One region of the Streptomyces sp. NPDC096132 genome, then DNA from elsewhere that is predicted to be linked to it. Evidence: riboswitches for the same ligand, from Rfam matches in the RefSeq annotation. Region 1 holds a riboswitch; the other holds the start of a gene.
What was found. A riboswitch is a leader RNA that binds a small molecule or an ion and turns the genes downstream of it on or off. The one in region 1 is predicted to bind thiamine pyrophosphate.
Positions count from the first base shown of each region.

Region 2: it holds a riboswitch for thiamine pyrophosphate, as region 1 does, so the genes downstream of both, thiC (phosphomethylpyrimidine synthase ThiC) here and thiO (glycine oxidase ThiO) in region 1, are expected to answer to the same signal.

Region 1 covers NZ_JBIWGA010000002.1:442,468-446,031, reverse strand. The annotation lists gene thiS (sulfur carrier protein ThiS) at 1-149, opposite strand, end outside; gene thiO (glycine oxidase ThiO) at 146-1,312, opposite strand; TPP riboswitch at 1,310-1,422, opposite strand; gene ACIRF9_RS06380 (hypothetical protein) at 1,478-1,858, shown strand; gene ACIRF9_RS06375 (NAD(P)/FAD-dependent oxidoreductase) at 1,891-3,138, shown strand; gene ACIRF9_RS06370 (Rv2175c family DNA-binding protein) at 3,256-3,564, shown strand, end outside.
Region 2 covers NZ_JBIWGA010000014.1:257,036-260,599, forward strand. The annotation lists gene ACIRF9_RS31075 (DUF4241 domain-containing protein) at 1-2, opposite strand, end outside; gene thiC (phosphomethylpyrimidine synthase ThiC) at 142-1,944, opposite strand; TPP riboswitch at 1,937-2,125, opposite strand; gene ACIRF9_RS31085 (YibE/F family protein) at 2,431-3,564, shown strand, end outside.

The DNA of each region.
Region 1 (3,564 bases):
GCCGTGGCGGACCACTCCGCGCGCGGGACGACCGTCTCGTTCAGCGCGGCGGCCACCCCGGTGGGCGCCGGCGTCAGGGAGCGTACGACGCTGTCGAGGGCCGTACCGGGAGCGACCGCCCGCCGCTCCCCGTTCACCGAGATGTTCATGCGGGCTGCTCCAGGAGGGACGCGGCACCGAAGCGCCGGGGCGTGAAGGGACGGGCCTCGTCGGGAAGTTCACCGGTGGCCAGGGCGTGCGCCAGCGCGTCGCCGGTCACCGGTGTCAGCAGCACCCCGTTGCGGTAGTGCCCGGTGGCCAGCAGCAGCCCGTCCAGCTCCGTCGGCCCGAGCAGCGGCGCGTTGTCGGGGGAGCCCGGCCGCAGTCCCGCGTGCGTCTCCGTCAACGGCAGTTCCGTGATCCCGGGCACCAGCTCGTGGGCGTCGCGCAGCAGCTCGTACACGCCCCCCGCCGTCACCGTCGTGTCCCAGCCCAGCTCCTCGCTCGTCGCGCCCACGACCAGCTCGCCGTTCTCCCGCGGCACCAGGTACACCTGGCTGCCGCGCACGACGGCCCGCACGGTACGGCTCAGGAACGGCCCGTACCCGGGCGGCACCGTCAGCCGCAGCACCTGCCCCTTCACCGGCCGCACCGGGGGCAGCACGTCCTCCGGGACGCCCGCCAGCCGCCCGCTGAGGCTCCCCGCCGCGAGCACCACCTGCCCCGCCCCCAGGGCCGTACCGTCACCCGTCACGACCCCCGCGGCCCGCCGGCCCACGACGGACAGCCGCTCGGCCCAGGCGCGGTGGAAGACCACACCCGCCCGCTCGCAGGCGGCGACGAGCGCGTCGGCCAGCCGCCGGGGGTCGACCTGGTGATCGCCGTCCACCCGCAGCCCGCCCCGTACGCCGGGCGCGAGCATCGGCTCCAGGCGCCGGCACTCCCGTCCGGTGAGCCACTCCGACTCCAGCCCCGACCGCGCCTGCAGCGCGTGCAGGTCCCGCAGATGGGCGCGGTCGTCGGCGTCCAGCGCGACCGCGAGCGTGCCGCACCGGCGATAGCCGAGGTCCAGCCCGGTGACCTCCGTCAGCTCGGCCGCGAAGTCCGGATAACGGCGGGCGGAGGCGAGGTTCAGGCCGAGCAGGGTCTGTTCGCCGTGGTGCAGTTCGGTGACGGCGGCCAGCATCCCGGCCGCCACGCGCGCGGCCCCGCCGCCCGGCTCGGGGTCCACCACCGCCGTGGCGAACCCGCGCTGTGCGGCCCGCCACGCCGTGACGAGCCCGATGATCCCGCCCCCCACGACCAGGACGTCGGATGTACGTGTACGCGACATGGGCGTCCAGCCCCTCCCTTCGCCGGCATGACCCGGATCAGGTTCGTACGGTCGGAGGCCGGCCAGCCTCCCTCTCAGCCCGGTGCGTCCGGGCTCCCGCGAGTGCTCTACGTTGGCCACACCCTAGCCCGTGGTTCCGCGCCTCTGTAAAGGGAGCCTTTCGTCATGCCGCGCTCGCTCGACGGTCTCGTCCTCGCCCCCGTCGCCGACCAGGCCCCGGGTCAGGTCGGCACCCGCACCCGCTTCACCTACCACGAGCGGGACGGCGTGATCTGGGCGGACTACGCGGGCGGCGACGTCGTACGAGGACATCTCGTGGGTACCCGGGAGGGGGACCGGCTCGACTTCCGGTACGTCCAGCTCAAGCACGACGGCACGACGTCCTCGGGGCACTGTGTCTCGACCGTCGTCGAACTGTCTGGGGGTACCTCCCAGGCTTTCGGCTCTGGGGGAGGGCGGGTGCGGCTGGAGGAGACCTGGGCCTGGGAGTCGCAGGAGGGCAGCGGTACGAGCGTTGTGGAGCAGGTCACGGCGCACGACGGCTGACTGACAAATCGTCAGTTGTCTATGGTGATCAGGTGAGTGAGCAGAGGCGGGAACCAGACGGTCGGGCGGGGCGGCGCGTGGTCGTCGTCGGTGCGGGCATGGCCGGGGTGCAGACCGCGGTCGCCCTGCGCGAACAGGGCTTCGACGGCACCGTGACGCTGATCGGCGCCGAGCCCCACCAGCCCTACGACCGGCCCCCGCTCTCCAAGGCCGTCCTGCTCGGCAAGGCCGAGGGCTCCGCCTTCGACGTCGACTTCGAGAGCCTCGGCATCGAACTGCTGCTCGGCCGCGAGGTGCTGGGCCTGCGCCCCGCCGTCCACGAGGTGGACACCGAGGCCGGGCCCGTCCCGTACGACGTCCTCGTCCTCGCCACCGGCGCCGAACCGATCCGGCTGCCGGGCGCCGAGGGCGTGCCCGGCGTCCATCTGCTGCGCACGCTGGACGACGCCGAACGGCTGCGGCCCGTGCTCGCCCGGCAGCACGACATCGTGGTCGTCGGGGCCGGCTGGATCGGCGCCGAGTTCGCCACCGCCGCGCGCGAGGCCGGCTGCGCGGTGACCGTCGTGGAGGCCGCCGACCGGCCCCTCGCCGGCGCCCTGCCGGCCGAGGTCGCCGCCCCGATGGCCTCCTGGTACGCCGACAGCGGCACCGCTTTGCGCACCCACGCGCGCGTGGAGCGTGTCGAGTCCGGCGCGGTCGTCCTCGACGACGGCTCCCGGCTGCCCGCCGGCGCCGTCGTGGTCGGCATCGGCGCCCGCCCCGCCACCGCCTGGCTGGCCGGCTCCGGCGTCGAGCTGGGCGCGCACCGCGAGGTCGTGGCCGACAACCGGCTGCGCACCTCGGTGCCGGACGTGTACGCGGTCGGCGACTGCGCCTCCTTCCCCTCGGGCCGCTACGGCGAACGGCTCCTCGTCCACCACTGGGACAACGCCCTCCAGGGCCCGCGCACGGTCGCCGCGAACATCCTCGGCGCGGCCACGGACGAGCCCCCGGTGGTCTACGACCCGGTGCCGTACTTCTGGTCCGAGCAGTTCGGCCGCTTCGTCCAGTACGCGGGCCACCACGCGGTGGCCGACCGCATGGTGTGGCGCGGCGACCCGACGGGCCCGGCGTGGAGCGTCTGCTGGCTGCGGGAGGACCGTCTGGTGGCTCTACTGGCGGTAGGGCGCCCACGCGATCTCGCCCAGGGCAGGAAGCTGATCGAGACAGCACGCCGCATGGACCCGGAGGCTCTGTCGGACCCGGCCCGCCCCATGAAGAACGCGACCGCGGTTCCCTAGGGGCGCGGGGCTGTGACATGAGCGGCTCCGCCGCGTGGGCGCGACCAGCCCCCACGGCGCCGCACCCGAAGAACGACCCATCGCGGCCCGCCCGGACATGCGCCTACCCTTGACCCCGTGACCGAGATTGACGCAAAGACCGATGCTCTCGTCCCCGCCTGGCTCACCGTGCCCGACATCGCGGAGATGCTCGATGTCGACGTGATCCGCGTCCGGCAGCTGATCAAGGAGGGTCAGCTCATCGCCGTACGCCGGGGTGAGAACCGCGCGCTGCACGTCCCCGCCGCCTTCATCGACGGGGACAAGGTCGTCAAGGGCCTCACCGGCACCCTGACGCTCCTGCGGGACGACGGCTTCACCGACGAAGAGATGCTGGAGTGGCTCTTCACGCCCGACGAGAGCCTGCCCGGCACCCCCGCACAGGCC
Region 2 (3,564 bases), on a different contig from region 1:
ATCACGCCTCCCGAGCTGCACCGATCATGCTCCTGCTGTTTCGAGGAACCATAAGGGCGGCATACGACAACCGGCGCTGCCATGGAAAGCAGTGCGACAGGCGGTACCCGGATCAGTCGACCGCGGGCACCGCCCGGAGCCTCAGTCCGCGAGCGGCAGATACACCCTGTTCCCGCTCGCCGCGAACTCCTTCGACTTCTGGAGCATCCCCTCCGCGACCTCCTCGGGAGACGCCCCCTCGGCCGCCGCACCACCGAACCGCTCTGTGATGCTTTGGCTGATCTTCATCGAGCAGAACTTCGGCCCGCACATCGAGCAGAAGTGAGCGGTCTTCGCGGGCTCGGCCGGCAGGGTCTCGTCATGGAACTCCCGTGCCGTGTCCGGGTCGAGGGCGAGGTTGAACTGGTCCTCCCAGCGGAACTCGAAGCGGGCGTCGGACAGCGCGTCGTCCCATTCCTGTGCACCGGGGTGCCCCTTGGCGAGGTCGGCTGCGTGGGCGGCGATCTTGTAGGTGATGACGCCGGTCTTGACGTCGTCACGGTTGGGCAGGCCCAGGTGTTCCTTGGGCGTGACGTAGCAGAGCATGGCCGTGCCCCACCATGCGATCATCGCGGCACCGATGCCGGAGGTGATGTGGTCGTACGCCGGCGCGACGTCCGTCGTCAGCGGGCCGAGCGTATAGAACGGAGCTTCATCGCAGATCTCCTGCTGAAGGTCGATGTTCTCCTTGATCTTGTGCATCGGGACATGGCCCGGGCCCTCGATCATGGTCTGTACGTTGAAACGCTTGGCGATCGTGTTGAGTTCCCCGAGCGTGCGCAACTCCGCGAACTGCGCCTCGTCGTTGGCGTCCGCGATCGAGCCGGGCCGCAGGCCGTCGCCCAGCGAGTAGGTGACGTCGTAGGCGGCGAGGATCTCGCAGAGTTCCTCGAAGTTCTCGTACAGGAACGACTCCTTGTGGTGCGCCAGGCACCAGGCCGCCATGATCGAGCCGCCGCGCGAGACGATGCCGGTCTTGCGGCCCGCGGTGAGCGGGACATACGGGAGGCGCACGCCCGCGTGGACCGTCATGTAGTCCACGCCCTGCTCGGCCTGCTCGATGACGGTGTCCTTGTAGATCTCCCAGGTCAGTTCCTCGGCCTTGCCGTCGACCTTCTCCAGGGCCTGGTACAGCGGCACCGTGCCGATGGGGACGGGGGAGTTGCGCAGCACCCACTCACGGGTGGTGTGGATGTTGCGGCCGGTGGAGAGGTCCATGACCGTGTCGGCGCCCCAGCGGGTCGCCCAGGTCATCTTCTCGACCTCCTCCTCGATGGAGGACGTGACCGCCGAGTTGCCGATGTTGGCGTTGACCTTCACCAGGAACCTCTTGCCGATGATCATCGGCTCGATCTCCGGGTGGTTGACGTTGGCCGGCAACACCGCGCGGCCCGCCGCGATCTCCTCGCGGACCACCTCGGGGGAAACGTTCTCCCTGAGGGCCACGAACTCCATCTCGGGCGTGATCTCTCCCCGGCGCGCATACGCGAGCTGGGTGACCGCCCCGCCGTCCCGGCCGCGGCGCGGCAGACGCGGCCGCCCCGGGAACACCGCGTCGAGATTGCGCAGTCCGCCCCTCGGCGAGGTGTGCTTGATGCCGTCGTCCTCGGGACGGACGGGACGGCCCGCGTACTCCTCGGTGTCACCGCGAGCGATGATCCAGTTCTCACGCAACGGTGCCAGGCCCCTGCGTACGTCCGTGTCGACGAGCGGATCGGTGTACGGGCCGGAGGTGTCGTACAGCGTGACCGACTGCCCGTTGGTGAGGTGCACCTGGCGGACCGGCACGCGCAGGTCGGGGCGAGTGCCCTCGACGTACCCCTTGTGCCAGCCGATGGACTTCCCGACCTCCTGGGACTTTTCGTCCTGAATGGAGGCAGGCGTGCGTGCGTCCTTGTTGGTCATGAGACCTACTCCCTACGCCGGCATTACCCGGTAACAGGTTCGGCGGTCGACGCAGCGGCTACCGTCTGCCGACGTTTCATGTGAAACATCACTCGGCTCAGTGACGTTCCACGTGAAACATCGCGAAGACGGAGGTCAGCGCCCTCTCAGCCCGGTGCTCCGAGCTCCCGCGTGTGCAAAGGTGGCACCACGCTAGCGTCATTTGTGGCGCGGTGAACAGTGGGCCTCTGCCGTTCTTGCGATGATCGGGCGGTGACCACGACACACCAGCCCCCGTATCCTCCACCCGAGCCGCCTCGCAGGCCCGGAGCCAGTGGCGGCCCCGGAAACGGTCCGGGAAACGGTCCTGGCGGCGGCCTCGGACACGGTCCTCTGGGTGCTCCTGCGAGCGCTCCTCGAAGCGGTCCCGCTCAGGGCCACGGCGACGACCGCGACTTCGGCGCCAGTCAGGTCCGTGAGCCTGGTCCCGGATACGGCCCCGGCCCGATGGGCCCGGGACCGGGCAGGGGTCACACGCCTCCCCCGCGTGAGGGATACGGCGGAGGTCACTGGCACCGCGACGGTTCCGGATACGTCGGGGATCACGGGCATGACTTCGACGAGGGATACGCCGGGGCCCACGAGCAGCGCAACGGTGCGGCTTACGGCCAGGGCCCCTCTCAGGGAGCCGGGCCGGGTGACGGCGGAGGCCACGGGCACGGGCACGGCCCCGGTGACGCTCACCGCGGCGGGCACGGGCACGGACCCGGTGACGCTCACCGCGGCGGGCACGGGCACGGACCCCATGACGTCCCCGGGGGCGGGCAGGGCGCCGGTTCGGGTGGCGGGCACGGGCATACGCATGGGCACAGCCACAGTCACGGCCCGGCCGCCCCTGTCTCCAAGCATCTGCGCAAGGTCATCGCGGCCATCCTCATCCCGTTCGCCGCGGCGGTCCTGGTCGGGCTCGTGGTGCTGTGGCCGGGCGGTGCCCCGGCGCACGAGCGCACCGGGGTCGGCTTCGACCGGCAGACCCAACAGGCCACGGTCACCAAGGTGGTGAGCGTGAGCTGCCAGTCGGTGAACGCCTCCGGTGGCACCTCGACCGGCGGCACCTCCACGGCCGAGGGCTCCTCCGCCGAACAGCAGGGGAACGGCACCTGCAAGAAGGCCACGATCCGCGTGGACACCGGCGACGACAAGGGCCGTACGTTCACCGAGATCGTCCAGCCGGACCAGTCACGGCAGTTGCACGAGGGCGAGAAGGTCGTGGTCGCCTACGAGCCCTCGGCGCCGAAGGACCTGCAGTACTCGGTCACCGATGTGAACCGCCGGGTCCCGATGGCCGTGTTGGCGCTCATCTTCGCGGTCGCCGTCGTGATCGTCGGACGGCTGCGGGGCGTCATGGCGCTGGTGGCCCTCGCCGCCAGCTTCCTGATCCTGAACTTCTTCATCCTGCCCGCGATCCTGCAGGGCTCGAACCCGCTGCTCGTGGCCGTGGTGGGGTCGAGCGCCATCATGCTGATCGCCCTCTATCTATGCCATGGCCTCTCGGCCCGTACATCTGTCGCCGTACTCGGCACCCTCATCTCGTTGCTGCTGATCGGTTTCCTCGGCTCCTGGTTCATCGACTGGGCCGCG